DNA from 4 places in the Mesorhizobium sp. AA22 genome. Region 4 is predicted to be linked to each of the others. Evidence: riboswitches for the same ligand, from Rfam matches in the RefSeq annotation. Region 4 holds a riboswitch; each other region holds the start of a gene.

Region 1 (4,358 bases), 2.7 Mb from region 4:
ACCAGAAACCGAGCATGCCGATCTGGCTGAAAGACACGGCCCACGGGAACAGGAAGGCCACTTCCAGATCGAAGATGATGAACAGGATCGACACTAGGTAGAAGCGGATGTCGAACTTCATGCGGGCGTCGTCGAACGAATTGAAGCCGCACTCATAGGCGGAAAGCTTTTCCGGATCTGGGTTGCGGAAGGCCACCAGGAAGGGGGCGGCAAGCAGCGCCAGGCCGACGACCAGCGCCACGCCGATGAACAGGACGATAGGCAGGTACGAACTCAACAATGCGTTCATGCTGCAGCTTTCCGTTGGCGGCCAATCCACTCTGATTACAGCACCGGACCCACTTGCGGAAGCGTGACAGTTTAACCACTGAACCGTTTTAGGAGGCTCTATGCTGCAACGCGGCGAGGGTTAGCGCAGCGCTTTCGGCGAAGCAAGTCAAACCTTGTTCAAAACACGGTGCCTGGACGGCATATCCGGATAAACTGGTCCGATCGCTCCCGTTTGATTTCTTTCAACTTTTACTCCAGTTTTCTCTCCTGACATAGATGCCGCCAAAACCCTGCTAGCATGGCGCGGAATCATCGTCCAAACCTTAGGTCGAACGCCAACAGAGTAACGTCTGCATGAAGGAAAAAATCTCGCTCGCCATGGCCCGGCGCATCGCGCTTGCCGCACAGGGGTTTGCCGACCCTCGCCCTAACAGCACGCCTGATCGCCGCCATCTGGCCCGCGTCCTTGCCCGCACCGGCCTGCTGCAGATCGATTCCGTCAGTGCGGTGGTGCGTGCTCACTATATGCCGCTCTATTCGCGGCTTGGCCCCTACCCGCTTGCGCTGCTCGACAACGCCGCCGTGACGCGCAAGCGCAAAGTCTTCGAATATTGGGCGCATGAGGCCTCCTTTCTGCCGGTCGAGACCTATCCACTGATGCGCTGGCGCATGGAGCGGGCCGAGCGCGGCGAGGAAATGTATAACGGGCTGGCCAAGTGGGGCCGCGAACGCGCCGCCTACATTGAAGACATCTATCGCGAGGTCGTTCAACGCGGCCCGATCGCCGCTTCCGCCCTGGAAGGCCAGAAAGGCTCGGGCGGCTGGTGGGGCTGGAGCGATGCCAAGCACGCTTTCGAATGGCTGTTCTGGGCCGGCCGCATCACCACGGCGTCGCGTCGTGGCTTCGAGCGGCGCTACGATCTGCCGGAGCGAGTGCTGCCGCCTGCGATACTTGCCCTGCCAGTGCCCTCCCCTGAGGATGCGCACCGCGAATTGCTGCGCATTTCCGCCCGCGCCCACGGGGTCGCGACGGCGGGCGACCTGCGCGATTATTTCCGCCTCTCTCCAGCCGACATCAAGGGCCGTATTGAGGAACTGGTCGACGCCGGCGATCTTTTGCCCGTACGCGTCGAAGGCTGGGACAAGCCTGCCTATCTTTACAAGGACGCCCGTTTTCCTCGCAAGGTCGAGGCACGCGCGCTGCTCGCTCCGTTCGATCCGGTCGTCTTCGAGCGGTCGCGCACGGAAAGACTGTTCGACTTCCGCTATCGCATCGAGATCTACACCCCCGTCGAAAAGCGCCAGTACGGCTATTATGTGCTGCCGTTTTTGCTCGGCGAAAGGATCGTGGCTCGCATTGATCTCAAGGCTGACCGCCCCGCCGGCGTGCTGCGCGTCCATGCCGCCTATGCCGAGCCCGGCGCCCCGCCGAAAACCGCCGCCGAACTCTTCGAGGAGTTGAAGCTGATGCAGGGTTGGCTCGGGCTGGAACGCATCGAAGTGACTCCGGCCGGCGACCTGGGTTCGGCTCTCGCCAACATTGCCGCATCGTAGACGTGCGTTGACACGACTGCCTGCACAGGCCTAAATCCAATCCAGACGGTCTCCTCTCGGCAAAGGGAGGAGCCAAGAGGGAATGCGGTGCGAAATCCCGATTTCAAATCCGCGGCTGTCCCCGCAACTGTAAGCGACGAGCCAAGGCCGAAAACCACTGGGACGGTCCCGGGAAGGCGGCACCAAGGCGATGACCCGCGAGCCAGGAGACCTGCCGTCTAGGACATAAGAATCCGATCGCCTGGCGGGTTTTCCGGGCAAGGAGCCTGATTTGGAACGCGACAGCAGTTTTTCGGCTGAGACAGCGGACGTTTTGTCCGGCGATAATGATGCTTTGACCGGCGTCACGGTGATCGTCTGTGACTCTTGCCGTGACGAGACCGGCTCCGATGGCCATCCCCGCGCCGGCGAATTGTTGGCCGAAGACACGCGCCGCGCAGCATCAGGGGAAAATATCCGTATCCGCAGCGTCGAATGCCTCGGCAACTGCAAGCGTCGGCTGAGCGCCGCGATCCTGCGCGACGGCTGCTGGAGCTATGTCTTCGGCGACCTGGTCGTGACCAGCGGCGCCGATCTCGTCGCTGGCGCAAAGCTCTTCGCCACCTCGACGGACGGCCTCATTCCATGGCGCGGCCGCCCCGATTGCCTGAAGCGCGGCCTCGTCGCCCGCATCCCTCCCCTCGACCTTTTGAAGGATCTGACATGACCGCTTCCGTCTCCCGCGTGCCCTGCACCGTCGTCACCGGCTTCCTCGGCGCCGGCAAGACAACGCTGATCCGCCATCTGCTCGAAAACGCCGGGGGCAAGCGGCTGGCCATCATCGTCAACGAGTTCGGCGACATCGGCATCGACGGCGAGATCCTCAAAGGATGCGGCATCGACACCTGCCCCGAGGAGAATATCGTCGAGCTGGCCAATGGTTGCATCTGCTGCACCGTCGCCGACGACTTTGTCCCGGCACTCGACCAGATCCTGTCGCTGACGCCGAAGGTCGACCATATCCTGATCGAAACCTCTGGGCTGGCTCTGCCCAAGCCGCTGGTCAAGGCCTTCCAGTGGCCGTCGGTGAAGAGCCGGGTGACCGTGGACGGCGTCGTCGCCGTGGTCGACGGACCAGCGCTGGCCGAAGGCCGCGTCGCCAACGACATGGACGCCCTGCAGGCGCAGCGCGCGCAGGACGAGACGCTCGACCACGACGACCCGGTCGAGGAGGTGTTCGAGGACCAACTCGCTTGCGCCGACCTGATCATATTGTCGAAGAGCGACTTGATGGACGCCGCCGGTTCGGCCCGCGCCAATGCCATCATCGGCGAGCACACCGCGCGCGCCGTCAAGATCGTGCCGATCTCGCAAGGTAAGGTCGACCCGTCTGTGCTGCTCGGCCTCGGCCTTGCCGTCGAGGACGACATCGAGAACCGCAAGACCCACCACGACGACGAACTCGACCACGAGCATGACGACTTCGATTCCTTCGTCATCGACATTCCGTCGGTCGCCAATCCCGATGAGCTGGCTTTGCGTGTTGCCACGGCGGCGGAGGAAGAGAACGTGCTGCGCGTCAAGGGTTTTGTCGACGTCGGCGGCAAGCCGATGCGGCTGTTGCTGCAGGCTGTCGGTCCGCGCGTCAATCACTATTACGACCGCGCCTGGACCGCTGAGGACGACCGCCGTTCGCGTCTCGTCGTCATCGGTCTGAAAGGGCTGAGCCGCCCGGCCATCGAGCGTATCCTCGCCGGCTGACCCCAGGCACGAGCCGCGATGCACATCCTCACCACAACATCCGCCTCGCTCGACGATCTCGCCGAGCCCGTTGATCTCAGGCAGACGCCTGCGGATGTCGCGGCGCTGTCCTTCACCGACAGCGATCTGGCCGGGCTGGCGGCGGCGTGGAAGGCAGGTGCGGATCGCCTGCCGTCGATGCGGCTGGCGGCTTTGCGTGATCTGCGCCATCCCATGTCCGTCGACCTCTGGATCGACAGCGTCGCCCGCCACGCCAGGGTTATTTTGGTTCGCATTCTCGGCGGCTATGACTGGTGGCGCTATGGCTGCGACCAGCTTGCCTCGACCGCCCGCGCACGCGGCATAAAACTGGCGCTGCTGCCCGGCGAGAGCCACGACGAGGATTTGCGGCTGATCGAATGCTCGACGCTGCCCCGCGAAGAGCTCGACGGTCTGCTCAATTATTTTCGCGAGGGCGGCCCGGCCAACATGACAGCGCTGGTGCATCGGCTGGCCCGGCTGGCGGGATCGGACATGGAGGTCGCGGAGCCGGTCAGCGTGCCGAAGGCGGGCTATTATGAGCCGGGGCGCGGTGTCGTCCCCCTCCCCCTCGAGGGGAAGGTCCGGCCGCAGGCCGGGGGTGGGGTCCTCTCTGAAGTGCGCCGACACCCTGAAGCGCTTCGACAGAAAGAAACGTCGCGCACTGCCGCAACGACCCCACCCGGCCCTGCTGGCCACCCTCCCCTCGAGGGGGAGGGATACGCCGCGCCTGTCATTCCCATCCTGTTCTATCGCTCGATGCTGCTCGCCGCCGA
Region 2 (4,358 bases), 2.7 Mb from region 4:
CTGCCTGGTCTCGACCGGTGCCGGCACCACTTGCGAAAGCAGCCAGACCGAGCCGATCAGCACCGGCTGGTGGATCAGATAGAAGGCGAGGCTGTGCCGGCCGATAAAGACCAGCGGATTTGTCCAGCGGCCGGGCGTCAGGCCCGCCAGCCGCGTCAGCAAGCCGGAAGTGAAGGCGAGTTTTGCCGCCGCGATGCCCACAAGCACGGGGCCGAACCATGGAAACAGCGGCACATAATCGTTGGAGCGAGGATTGGTTGCCGACAGGCCGACCCACCACAGGGCCGGATGGTCGAAGATCTCGGACCTGAGGTAGAGCGGCGCGGTGATGACGAAAGCCGCGACAACAAGCGTCAGCAGCGCCGGCAGCCGCAGAAACACCAGGCCGAGCAGGCTGGCGAGCGCGATCTCGTGCAGGATACCGAAGAAGATGAAACTGTCCGGCGTGGCAAGCCTCGTGGCAGCCGATATGGCGAGCGCCGCACCAGCGACCATGGCGAAGCGTTTCCAGAAACCGTTCCAGCGGATCTGTTTGCCATGGGCGAGGAACAGACTGACGCCGACCAGGAACAGGAAGGTCGAAGCGATGCAGCGCGCGTAGAATTTCCACCAGCCGAAGGCGGTCAGACCGGGATCGGTGTAGCCGAAGAATTCGAGATCCCAGGTGAAATGGTAACTCGCCATGGCAAGCAAAGCGACGCCGCGGGCGACGTCGATGGCGATGATGCGCTTCGGCTTCGGTTGATCCTGAACGGATACGGTCAGCGTGTCGATGCTCATGGTCTCGCAATTCTGATTCAGCAAAGCAAGACGACTATCACGATTGGCCCGGACAAAAGAAGGCGGCAACACACGGCCTCGGCTCCGGTTCGCGCCGGCGTCGCATCAAGGCCGGCATTAGAGCGACGTGCGTCCACTTGGACGCACAAAGTTCGCTCTAACGCTTTGAATCTACGCATCGTGCTTTCCGAGAATCGATTCCGATTTCGCGCCGATGCGGTAGGCCAGCGCCGGAAAGCCTTTGGCCGGTTCGCTTTTTGCCGTGAACGGGTCGGTTTCCTGTTACCGACCCTAGGATGGCCACGGCAGATTTGGCGCTCACGTCCTGCTTTGGGCGATTCTGCTTCGGGGACAGCAATGGCTACCCATGTGCGGCAGTTGGTGGGCATGCTTTGCCGCGTGATGGGCGCCAGCGCGTTGTCCATCACGCTCAGCCTCTACATTATGGACCACATCCGCAAGACCGATTTCATGCAGGCCGAATCGCTGCGCATGGCGTGGTCGATGCTCGCCTGGACAAGCGGGCCGACACTCGGCATCTTCCTCTACACGCGTTTTGGCATCTATGCCGCGCATGGCGCGGTCGCCATCTTCGCCATGGCCCTGCTGGCGCTGTTCTGGACCAACCGGCTCGGCGACGATCAGTCGATCCGCCCTGGCAAGACGCGGCCGGCCAATCCGCTCGCCAATATCGGCCGCTTCGTCCCGCAGCCGCGTCTCAGGCTGGCCTGGCTGATCGCCTTCGGCCGCTCCTGCTTCTGGACGACATTTTTCGTCTACGGGCCTTTGTTCATGGTGATCACAGGAGAGGGCGAGCTCGCTGGCGGCCTGCTGGTCTCAGCGGGCAATGCGCTGTTGTTCACGGCCATCTTCTGGGGCAGAGTGGGACAGCGTTTCGGCGGCCGGCGAACCATGACATCAGCCTATTTCGCCCTGTCGGCCATGCTGCTGGCGGCAGGCGCCGTCGGCGAATCCGTGCCGTTTCTTACCGGCGCCTTGCTGCTGTGCGGCGCGCTCTTCGCCATCGCTCTCGACGCGTTGGGCTCGACCGCCTTCATGCGCTCGGTGCGGTTCTATGAAAGGGCTGAGATGGCGGCGGTCTATCGCACCTATCTCGACTTTTCCGAGCTGACACCGCCGTTGGTCTATTCGGTGGTGCTGGCGTTTTTCGGGCTGGGCTCGGTGTTCGCCACGCTCGGCCTGCTGGCGGCGGGCTGCGGTTTTGTCACCTGGCGGTATCTGCCGAAGTCGCTTTGATCGTCAGAATTTTGGTGAAAGCGTTGTATGCCGCTCGCGCACCCAGTTGTGGAAGCGATGCAATTCATATTCCTCGGGCATCAGCATGCGGCCTTGTGGCGCATCGAGCGCAGGCCTTTCTGGTTGATCTCGCAGATATCAGCGTCCTCCTCCAGCACCTGCCTGCCGAAAGCGACGATGTTGTCGATATTAGCCGTTGGATCGGCGAGCTTCGGGGGAAAAAAGCCATTCGGCGGTCAGTTCGGTCTGCTCCGAGCCGAGCGGCACCAATCGCGGCGACGGGCTGGCTGGCCCGCCGAGAGGCGCATTCGCGCTGGTGGCTGGCGGAATTTGGTTTGCCGGACGCGACGATTCTGCCTATAGTCGCAGCTGTCGTCGGTTCCGTTTGGAGCCGCGCATGATCCCGAAACCGGAATCGGTTTCGGAAAGGTCATGCGCAGAGTCTAAGTGTTAGAGCGTCCTTGTGCGTCCATTCGGACGCACGGCGCCCTAAAGGGAATGCGGTGAGGGCGAATTGTTGGCCCAATGCCGTGGCTGCCCCCGCAACTGTGTGCGGTTAGTCCTCTCCATATGCCACTGAAGAGTTTCTTCGGGAAGGTGGGGAAGGGCGTTGATCCGCGAGCCAGGAGACCTGCCGGCGACAGGAAAACTGACTTCTATGCCCTCGGGTGGAGGGCGAAAGGACAAGACATGAATACCGCTTCCGTCTCGCTCGGCACTTCCGTCTCCTCGCAGTCGCGCTTCGTGCAGCTGGCGCTTGCTGCATTTCTCGGCATTTTCGTGATGGGCTTTGTCGGCTTCTCGCATATCGATGCGGTCCACAATGCCGCTCACGACTATCGCCATTCGATGGCGTTCCCCTGCCACTGATGAGGGGCTGACACCATGACACTGTTTCGCAACGTCGTGTTCATCGCGGCGATCGCAGGGCTTGTGGCAGGCGTCGTTCTCGCCTGCATGCAGGCCTATGCCACGGTGCCGCTCATTCTGAAAGCGGAAGTCTACGAACAGGCCGGCGGTGGTCACACGCATGACCATGCCGCGGCGCCGGCTGCGAACGCCGGGGATACGAATGCTATGACCAGCGCGGCGCCAGCGCCGGCCGAAGCTGCCGCCCCGGAAGAGGGGGGCTGGACGCCGGCCGACGGCTTCGAGCGCTTCGCCTTCAATATCGTTGCCAATGTGGTCACCGGCATCGGCTTTGCGCTGATCTTGGTCGCCGCTTCGGAGTTCGCCGGCGGCATCGGCAATTGGCGTCAGGGCCTGTTCTGGGGCTTTGCCGGCTTTGCCGTATTCACGCTGGCTCCGAACCTTGGCCTGCCGCCCGAATTGCCGGCGATGCCGGCGGCCGATCTCACCCAGCGCCAGATCTGGTGGACGGCGACCGTGATGGCGACCGCGGCGGGTCTCGGCCTGCTTGCCTTCCGCAAGTCGTTGCCACTGGCGCTGATTGCCGTAGCGTTGATCGTGGCGCCGCATATCGTCGGCGCGCCGCAGCCCGACAGTTTCGAATCGCCGATCCCAGAAGGCCTGCATCACCAGTTCGTGGTGGCGGTGACGCTGACCAATCTGGTGTTCTGGCTGGTGCTCGGCGGCATCGTCGGCGTGGTGCGTGGCCGCTTGACCGGCACCGCGACCGGCCTACGCGACAGCTTTGCCTGATCGCGTTGCCGGGACGCTGACCCTGGTCATCGGCGGTGCACGCTCCGGCAAGAGCGCGCATGCCGAAAAATTGGCGAGGGCCTGCCCGGCGCCGTGGGCCTATATCGCCACGGCGCAAGCCTATGACGACGAGATGCGCGAACGTATTGCGCTGCATCGGTCGCGGCGCGGCGAGGGCTGGACGACCATCGACGCGCCGCTCGATCTCGTCGGCGCGATCCAGGCGCTGCCTGACGGCCGGCCCGTCCTGATCGACTGCCTGACTTTGTGGCTGACCAATCATATGCTGGCCGAACATGACGTTGAGGCCGAATGCCGAGGGCTGGCGGATGTGCTGTCACGACCGCGCGGGCCGTGGTTCGTGGTTTCCAACGAGGTCGGCCAGGGCATCGTGCCGGACAATGCGTTGGCTCGCCGGTTTCGCGATGCCGCCGGCCGGCTCAACCAGCAAGTCGCGGCAGTGTCCGATACGGTGCTGCTGATGGTGGTGGGGCTGCCGCTCAAGGTGAAGTGACATGGCTGATACTATCGATCCCAAGGACGAGGAGCGCCATCGCGCCAAGATGGCCAAGCGCAAAGCGGTGCAGGACGCCGAGGTCGCGGCAAAGACGGTCGAGAAGGGGCTGCTGATCGTCAACACCGGGCCCGGCAAGGGCAAG
Region 3 (4,358 bases), 1.1 Mb from region 4:
GAAAACGACAACGTAAAGCGCGTCGCATAAGGCCGGCCAAACGCGACGCGCTTTAGCCGCCTCGCCGGTCAGGCGTCGATTTCGAGCGCCGTCAGTGGCTTCGAACAGCAGGCAAGGATGAAGCCGTCGTCGATCTCGTGATCGAGGATGCCGCCATTGTGGCTCATCTCGACTGTGCCCGAGACCTTTTTCACCTTGCAGGTTCCACACAGGCCGAACTCGCAAGCCGCTGGGATGCGCACGCCCGAAGCGCGCGCCGTCTGCAGCACGGTCTGGCCGGCAACGCAGTCGGCATCGACATCCGAAAGCGAAAAGCGGATCGGCGTTGCGGCCTCGGCAGGTGTCTCGACCCCGCCCTCTGCCGGCCCACCCTTTGCCGGTGATGTGAACGGGGCCAGTATTTCCTCCACCACTGGGGCCGCAAAGCTCTCCTGATGATAGTTGGCCATGTCGAAATCGGCCGCCTCAAGCATCTGCCGCACGGCGCGCATGAACGGGTCGGGACCACAGCAGAAAATTTCGCGCTCGCGAAAATCGGGCGCCAGCAGCGGCAGCCGTATCGCGTCGATCCGGCCCATATGGCCGAACCAGCCCTCGCGGCTGGAGCGCTCCTCGATCATGAAGCCAAGCGTTAGGCCCGGCATGCGGCTGCCGAGCAGTTCGAGTTCCTTGCGGAAGATGATCTCCTCGGGCTTTCGTGCGCAGTTGACGAAGCCGACATCTGTCCATGGCGCACAGTCGTTCAGCCAGCGCAGCATTGACATCATCGGCGTCACGCCGGAGCCGGCCGAAATGAACAGATACTTGGCCGCGGGGTAGCTGTGCAGCGAAAAGTCGCCGGTCGGCCCATAGGCTTTCACGTGAACGCCGGGTTTTAGATTGTCGAACATCCAGCGTGTGCCGAGGCTGCCGGCCTGGGCTTTCACCGTCACCGCGATCGAGAACGGCCGCGACGGCGAGGACGACAGCGTATAGGTCCGCATCAGCGGGCCGTCAGTGGTCGGCAGTTCCAGCGTCACGAACTGCCCCGGTCTGTAGCGGAACCAGGTCTGGTTGTCGGAGCGGAAGGTGAAGGTCTTCACGTCAGGCGCCTCGTCGCTGACGCCGATCACTTCCAGCACCTGGAGCCTGTCGTTCCAAGGCGCCATCTCGTCGAGATGGCGGTAGAGCCCGAGATCCGTCATCGCGTTCATACCCTTGACCTTTCTCAGGCGACGCTGCGCAACGCCGGCCGGCCGTCCTCGGCAAGGCGCGGCCCGATGAAGGAGGCGTACCATTCGACGAACTGGATGACGCCGCCCTCATGCAGTTCAGAATAGGGGCCGGGCTCATAGGCCGGCGACAGGATGCCGAAGGCGTTTTCCTCGACGATGCGGCGGTCCTGATCGTTGGTCTCGGTCCAGACGTGGGTGAGTTCGGCGAGATCGTAATCGACGCCTTCGATCGCGTCCTTGTGGACGAGCCATTTGGTGGTGACGGCCGTTTCCGTGGCGCTGATCGGCAGCACGCGGAAGGTGACGGCATGGTCGCCGAGGATGTGGTTCCAGGTCGTCGGATAGTGATAGAGCAGCAGCGAGCCGATGCGCTCGGTCGAAACGCTGTCGGAAAGGTTCTTCTTCACCGCGCGTCTTCCCGTCATCGTGTAGCTGACGGCATCGCGCAGCAGCGGCGCGCGGGTGGCACGATACTGCCCGGCCGGATCGATGCGGAACTTGCTCGGCAAGCCCGCCGCCTCGCATTTCGCCCAGTGCATGAGCATCTCCGGATCGCTATCGGCGCCCTGCACGCCAGTCACGGTCGGCGCTTCCGGGAATGTCTTGCACAGTTCCGGATGGTTGCCGGCGCAATGGTAGCACTCGCGGTTGTTTTCCCAGACGAGCTTCCAGTTGCCCTTCTCGACGATGGTCGATTCGAAGGCGATTTTTGCGTCGCGCAGCCGGTGCGGCAGGAGGTAAGGCTCGATCATGGCGCGCATCGGCGCGAAATCGGCGGGCTCCTTGGCCAGGCAGATGAAGATGTAGCCGCCAACGCTTTCGCAAGCCACCGGCTTCAGGCTGAACTGGCTCTTGTCGAAGCCGTCCGCCATCTGCCTTGCGAACAAAAGCCGGCCATCCAGCCCGTAGGTCCACTGGTGATAGGGGCAGACGAGCTTCGCCGCCGTGCCTTTGTCGGCGTTGCAGACGCGGCTGCCGCGATGCCGGCAGGAATTGTGGAAGGCATTGATCCTGCCTTGCTGGTCGCGGACCAGCACGACCGGATCGTCGCCGATCTGGGCAGTGATGTAGCTGCCCGGCTTCGGCAACTCGCAATCGTGGCCGATGAACAGCCAGTCGCGATACCAGATCAGCTCCATGTCGAGCTTGAAGAAATCGGCATCGGTATAGAAGGGCTGCTCGAGCGAATAGCCTGCCCTGCGGCCGTGCAAGAGCCTCAGCATGTCGTTGCGCGCATCCATGTCCTGTCCTTATAGCCGTCGCATCGGCCCGAAATCGGAATCGATTTCGGAAAGCACGATGCGCAATTCAAAGTCTTGGAGCGTGTTTTGTACGTCCAAAGGGACGCACGTCGCTCCAAAGACTGAACTGGTGGTGATGGAGGAAGGATCGCTCGCAGGCCGGCGACAGGCCAGACATGCATCATCCACCTCTTGACCGCCCACCGCGATCAGTCGTGTCTAGAAATCTCGGGCTGGTTTCCGGGCTCTGGAGTGTCCTTGCGGACTCATCGCGACACCTTCCCAGGCTTGTGGCCCAGTGGTCTCCCGTTGCGACTTGAACTCCACCACCGTTGCGGGGGCAGCGCCGGGTTCTGACCGGCTTCCCAATTCTCCGCTTCGTCGTCACCAAGCGGCACCTGAGTTGCCGTGATCTAATCATGACGGCTGGCTGACTGCCGGCATGAAAGCGACATCGTATCCATGCGGCGCGACACGGCGGCGAAACCCTGTGGGCCGGGATTTGAGGGGGGATGAATTTGCACCCGGCTGCGAGCGCTGCCGGTTCTGAAAGCACGCCGGATTTAACCATTGCAGGGCGCCTAAATGGTTAACGATTCGACAACAACTCAGCACCGGCTTTTTAAGCCGCATCTAAATCGAACCGAACGGTTCGTTTCTGATGACAATGCGTGCATGACGCTGTGAACGCAGGTCCGGCAATTCGTCAAATGGTCGAATGGCGCCTTTGGCATAAACCTCTGAAACAAAACATAAAATAACACTACTGGAAGCATCTGGTACAATTTCAAGGTGTAGATTCTTGGTCCACACGGAACAACTTAGTGATTGGAATCCGCCGAATGGCCTTCCCACATCGGGGCTGTCCGAACGACGCGAATTCCTCCCAAGACACGCCGCTAGACGGACGGAAAATTAAGATACTGGAGTACCAAAAATGAAAAAGATTGCTCTTACTGCCGTCGCCGTTCTGGCCATCACCGGCAGCGCCTTTGCTGGCAGCGACCATTATGCGTCCAACGGCGCCAACCAGCCGGCCGCTGCGGTCGACAACAGCTCGTATACGGCTTCCATTCAGAAGCCGGCTCACGCTGAAAAGCCCGTTGTCCAGGGCGCTGACCGCAACCTTTTCGGCAACAATTAACAGCTGATCCCAAACAGCAGAGCGGCGTTGTCTTTCATAAAGACCGCGGCCGCCGCGCTGAGGCGATACGACAATTCAGGAGTACTAGAAATGAAGAAGATCATTCTTGCCGCCGCCGCCATTCTGGCCGTCTCCGGAAGCGCTTTTGCCGGCAGCGACAATTTTGGATCGAACGGCGCCAACCAGCCGGCCGCTGCGGTCGACAACAGCTCGTACACGGCTTCGATTCAGAATTCGGCTTCGACGCAGAAGCCGGTTCCGGCTGACGAGAAGCCCGTCCACGGCAGCGACCGTAACCTCTTCGGCAACAACTAGTGTCGATCCCAACAGCAGCGGCGGCATTTGCCCGCCGCGCTGGTGGAACACGAAAAATCCAGGAGTACTGAAATGACGAAGATTGTTCTTGCGACCGCCGCCGTTCTGGCCGTCGCCGGCAGCGCATTTGCCGGTAGCGACAATTATGGATCGAACGGCGCCAACCAACCGGCCGTTGCGGTCGACAGCTCGTACACGGCTTCGACCCAGAATTCGGCCCCGCCGCAGAATCCGGTTCCGGCTGACGAGAAGCCTGTCCACGGCAGCGACCGCAACCTGTTCGGCCGCTAACAGCGACCTGAACGCACAAGAGCGGCGGGCTTTGCCCGCCGCTCTTGTTTTTTGCCTTCGCCAAACTGCCTGTATCCAGCAGTTAGGCCGCCGGCCTCAGGCTGCCCTTGCTTCCGCTTTGTGGAGTGTGAAGGAATGTCCGTCGGCATCGAA
Region 4 (4,358 bases):
GGATCGGCCGCTATCTCGATGGTGCCGGTGCTCAGGCGGCATCCTCAAGCGTTGGCCCTCGGTGAAGTGTCTGTTGGCCGCTGGCGCCTGTGAGAGGCTGCAGCTCATGGACAAAGCCGTCTTCCTTCATTTCGTGGCGAAATCATCCGTCCTTCGGACGACCAGAAGCGCTTCCAGATCCTGCCCGCCGCTGAGTCGTCGCGCGGACCTTCGGCTGGACGACAAGGGTGGGGGGCCTCGCACGCGTCTTCGAGCAGTGCGCGGCTTTTCGATGCCGTTCCTTCTGCCTTGAATTCGATCCGCGAATCCGCTGGTCACATGTTTGCCGGTCACACTGGCCCAGCGACCTGCGCCCGCTCTTTCTCCCGCAGCGCGCATGCGGCAGCGACCATGTTCATGAGGGCAGGCCGGACCTCCTCCCATTTCCTTGTTTTGAGGCCACAATCCGGATTCACCCACAGTTGGCCGTCCGACAGTCGCGCGCGGGCAAGTTGGGCGAGATGTAAAATTTCGCCGACTTCCGGGATACGTGGTGAGTGAATGTCGTAGACGCCAGGACCGATGTCATTCGGATATTTGGACTTCGTGAAGGCGTCTAGCAGTTCCATTTTGGAGCGCGACGTCTCAATCGAAATCACGTCCGCGTCCAGTTCAGCGATCGAGTCGATGATCTCATTGAACTCAGAATAGCACATGTGGGTGTGAATTTGGGTCGCGTCCGCTACACCCGTTGAAGCGAGCCGGAAGCATTCGACAGCCCAGCCGAGATAATGTTTCCAGTCGGACTTCCGCAGGGGCAAGCCTTCGCGAAACGCGGCCTCATCGATCTGGATCACCCTTGCGCCAGCTCTTTCCAGGTCGGCCACTTCATCGCGGATGGCGAGCGCGATTTGGCGGCAGACCTCGGCGCGGGGTACGTCGTCGCGCACAAAAGACCAGTTAAGAATGGTCACTGGGCCTGTGAGCATGCCCTTTACCGGCTTTTTCGTCAGCGACTGGGCAAATTGCCACCAGAGGACCGTCATCGGATTGGGCCGCGATACGTCGCCGAAGATGATGGGAGGGCGCACGAGCCGGGAGCCGTAACTTTGCACCCAGCCATGCTGGGTGAAGGCGAGGCCGGACAGCTGCTCGCCGAAATGCTGCACCATGTCGTGTCGTTCGAACTCGCCGTGTACCAGCACGTCCAGCCCGATCTCCTCCTGCCAACGCACAGCCGCCTCAGTCTCCTTCTTCAGGAAGGCCTGGTAGTCGACATAGCTCAGCCGGCCCTTCGCGTGAGCGGAGCGCGCCCTGCGCACCTCGGGCGTCTGCGGGAAGGACCCGATGGTCGTCGTCGGGAACGGCGGCAGGCGGAGCGTGTCGGCCTGGACTCTCGAGCGCTTGGCAAATGCGCTCTTTCGTTGCTTCATGACGCCGTCAATGCTGCTAATTCGACCGTGGACGAGCGGATCATGGACCTTTGTAGACATTGCGCGCGCGGCGGCCGCCTCGGCAGAAGCTTTCAGTGAGCCTGCTACGGCCTCCCTGCCTTCGGATAAGGCTTGGGCCAGCACGAGCAGCTCTTCAGTCTTCTGGGCGGCGAATGCCAGCCACGAACTGACGTCCACATCCAGCGCGGTCTCCATCCGCAGGTCCATCGGCACATGAAGCATCGAGCAGGAAGGCGCAATCTCGACGCGATCCAGCGGCCAGCCGGCAACGACCGGCTTGATGCGGTCGAGAATGGCAGCCAGGTTCGCGCGCCAGACGTTGCGGCCGTCGATCAAGCCAAGTGAGAGCACCAGATCCTTCGGTGCGAGCCGACCAACCGTCTCCAACTGCTCGGGAGCGCGCACGAGATCGAGATGTAGGCCCGCCAGGCGCAGCGAAAGCGTGGTCTCGAGATTGTCCCCGAGCGGCCCGAAATAGGTAGCCAGCATAATTTTCAACTTGGGCGCGGCTTTCGACAGCTGGCCATAGGTGAATTCGAAGGCAGCTCGTTCGATCGGGTTAAGATCGAGCACAAGCGCCGGCTCATCAATCTGCACCCAGTCCGCCCCCGAGAGCTCCAGCGTCCGCAGGAGTTGCTCGTAGACGGGCAGCAGCCGCGGTAGGAGCGCTATCGGATCGAAACCCTGGCCGGGAGACTTCGCCAGCTTGAGGAAGGTGACCGGTCCAAGGATGACCGGGCGTGTATGGATGCCAAGCTCTTTTGCCTCCAGAAAGTGATCGACTGGGTTCGTCGACGAGAGCGCGAATGTCTGATCCTGGCTCAGCTCCGGCACGATGTAGTGGTAGTTAGTGTCGAACCATTTGGTCATTTCCATCGCGGTTACGCGCTGCCCCTGAACTGCATGCCCGTGACTGGCGTGTCCACAACCCGCAGTATCGCCTTGCGTCCCGCGCGCCATCGCGAAGTAGATGTCGAGCGGGACCTCGCCGCCCGTCCAGCCGTAACGAGCTGGCACGGCGCCGACCATTGCTGCGGTGTCGAGCACATGGTCATACAGTGAGAAGTCGTTCGACGGGATTTTCGACACGCCGCGGTCGTGCTGCTCGCTCCAGCTGGCGGCACGGAGTGCCTTCGCCGTCGACAGAAGGTTGGCAGCAGAAGATTTTCCGGACCAGTAGCTTTCGAGCGCGAATTTCAGTTCTCGCCGGCGACCGACACGCGGCATGCCAAGCGTTGCTATGGGAACTTGCTGGGAGACATTCATCCCACCCCCGATGGTTGCGGCGGGGACAAGGAAGGCGCTAGCAGGCCGGCATAAACGCCGAGCTGCCGCGGCCACCAGACACCCCGCCCGTGACGTTGTTTACCGTGGCAGGTCTCCTGGCTCGCGGGTCACAGCCTCTGCCCCGTCTTCCCGGGGCAGTTCGCCCCAGTGACATTGATGGGTCTGGCTCGCCGCTTACAGTTGCGGGGGCAGCGCCGGCATTGCACCGGCTTCCCTCTTAGCTCTGCTACGGCAACGCCTAGCGGAGAACCACGACACGCGGACAATCGCAGCAGCCCGCTTTGTTGTCAATGAGGTATAAAGAAATGTTTATGTGTTTATGTGAACTGTTCACCTGCGGCTCCCAATTCGGAGGTCGCCGTAGAGCTGAGCCTTCTGCGCCACTCTCCGGTGTGCGCAGGCTGTGCCTGGCCGCTCGGGCTATCTGCCATTTGTACGATCCCGTCCCAAAACGACTTCGTCAAAAATGGCGCGTGTTGGCCATTCATGATCGGGCAGTACTGGCCCGAAGTGCGACAACGTTCCTGAGCCTCAACAACCAGAAATTTGGAGAAAAACCGCCATCCTTCTCGGACTGGTACGCGTTCGATTTACACGCGCTCGTCTGGACAGCCTGCACAACAGGAAGGTGGGCAACACGTGGCGGAAATGCCGCCCTACAGCGAACCCGCCTGTTCAGCCTCGCGGCGCAAATTCTGCCGGGGTCTGGGGCCGATCTGCTGGATCACCAATCCGGCCGCCAGTGAGCCAAGGTCGCCGCAGGTCTGCAGGTCGCGGCCTTGCGTGTAGCCATGCAGGAAGCCGGCGGCATAGAGATCGCCGGCGCCTGTCGTGTCAACCAGTTCCTTGATCGCGGTCGCCTTGATCACCACGGTCTCGCCGCCGCGCACGATCACCGAGCCCTTTTCAGAACAGGTCACGGCGGCGATCCTGCAATCCGTGCGGATCTGCGCCAGTGCCTCGTCGAACGAGGCGGTCTGGTACAGCGACTTGATCTCGTGGCTGTTGGCAAACACGATGTCGACGGTGCCCGAGCGCATCAGCTCCAGAAACTCCTCGCGGTAGCGGTCGACGCAGAACGAATCCGACAATGTCATCGACACTTCGCGCCCGGCTGCGTGGGCGAGCTTCGCCGTCTGCCGGAACGCTTCCTTGGCGCGCGGCGGGTCCCACAGATAGCCCTCGAAATAGGTAACGGCGGCGCCCGACGCCTTGTCCGCCTCGACATCCTCCGGACCGAGCTCGACGCAAGCGCCGAGATAGGTGTTCATCGAGCGCTCGCCGTCCGGCGTGACGAAGATCATCGAGCGCGCCGTCGGCGGTTCGCCATTGAGCGGCCTGGTGTCGAAGGCGACGCCCTGGGCGTGCATGTCATGGGCGTAGATCTCGCCGAGCGTGTCATTCGAGACCTTGCCGAAGAAGGCGGCGCGGCCGCCGAAGCTGGCGACGCCCGCCGCCGTGTTGCCGGCGCTGCCGCCGGAGGCTTCGATGGCCGGGCCCATGCGGCTGTAGAGCAGCTCGGCGCGCCTCATGTCGATCAAATTCATCGCGCCCTTGATGATGCCGTTCGTCTCAAGGAATGCCTCGTCGCACTGGGCGATGATGTCGACAATGGCATTACCGATACAAAGCACGTCA

The links. Region 4 has a riboswitch for cobalamin ahead of metE (5-methyltetrahydropteroyltriglutamate--homocysteine S-methyltransferase). Riboswitches for the same ligand answer to the same signal wherever they lie in the genome.
Region 1: another riboswitch for cobalamin. It lies ahead of A9K68_RS15350 (DUF1636 family protein); the one in region 4 lies ahead of metE (5-methyltetrahydropteroyltriglutamate--homocysteine S-methyltransferase).
Region 2: another riboswitch for cobalamin. It lies ahead of A9K68_RS15550 (CbtB domain-containing protein); the one in region 4 lies ahead of metE (5-methyltetrahydropteroyltriglutamate--homocysteine S-methyltransferase).
Region 3: another riboswitch for cobalamin. It lies ahead of A9K68_RS01630 (aromatic ring-hydroxylating dioxygenase subunit alpha); the one in region 4 lies ahead of metE (5-methyltetrahydropteroyltriglutamate--homocysteine S-methyltransferase).

What each region holds. Positions count from the first base shown of each region.
Region 1 is NZ_CP048406.1:3,166,384-3,170,741, reverse strand. Features, by position in the region: gene A9K68_RS15360 (NADH-quinone oxidoreductase subunit A) at 1-289, opposite strand, end outside; gene A9K68_RS15355 (winged helix-turn-helix domain-containing protein) at 625-1,824, shown strand; cobalamin riboswitch at 1,854-2,058, shown strand; gene A9K68_RS15350 (DUF1636 family protein) at 2,096-2,530, shown strand; gene cobW (cobalamin biosynthesis protein CobW) at 2,527-3,564, shown strand; gene cobN (cobaltochelatase subunit CobN) at 3,583-4,358, shown strand, end outside.
Region 2 is NZ_CP048406.1:3,206,983-3,211,340, forward strand. Features, by position in the region: gene A9K68_RS15535 (DUF1624 domain-containing protein) at 1-780, opposite strand, end outside; gene A9K68_RS15540 (MFS transporter) at 1,138-2,037, shown strand; cobalamin riboswitch at 2,482-2,691, shown strand; gene A9K68_RS15550 (CbtB domain-containing protein) at 2,728-2,907, shown strand; gene A9K68_RS15555 (CbtA family protein) at 2,923-3,699, shown strand; gene cobU (bifunctional adenosylcobinamide kinase/adenosylcobinamide-phosphate guanylyltransferase) at 3,692-4,213, shown strand; gene cobO (cob(I)yrinic acid a,c-diamide adenosyltransferase) at 4,215-4,358, shown strand, end outside.
Region 3 is NZ_CP048406.1:356,394-360,751, reverse strand. Features, by position in the region: gene A9K68_RS01635 (hybrid-cluster NAD(P)-dependent oxidoreductase) at 69-1,184, opposite strand; gene A9K68_RS01630 (aromatic ring-hydroxylating dioxygenase subunit alpha) at 1,208-2,455, opposite strand; cobalamin riboswitch at 2,669-2,872, opposite strand; gene A9K68_RS01625 (DUF680 domain-containing protein) at 3,393-3,599, shown strand; gene A9K68_RS01620 (DUF680 domain-containing protein) at 3,690-3,914, shown strand; gene A9K68_RS01615 (DUF680 domain-containing protein) at 3,987-4,205, shown strand; gene ugpC (sn-glycerol-3-phosphate ABC transporter ATP-binding protein UgpC) at 4,302-4,358, opposite strand, start outside.
Region 4 is NZ_CP048406.1:5,877,004-5,881,361, reverse strand. Features, by position in the region: partial or broken gene A9K68_RS31985 (IS5/IS1182 family transposase) at 41-191, shown strand; gene metE (5-methyltetrahydropteroyltriglutamate--homocysteine S-methyltransferase) at 330-2,675, opposite strand; cobalamin riboswitch at 2,788-2,989, opposite strand; gene A9K68_RS27985 (adenosine kinase) at 3,377-4,358, opposite strand, start outside.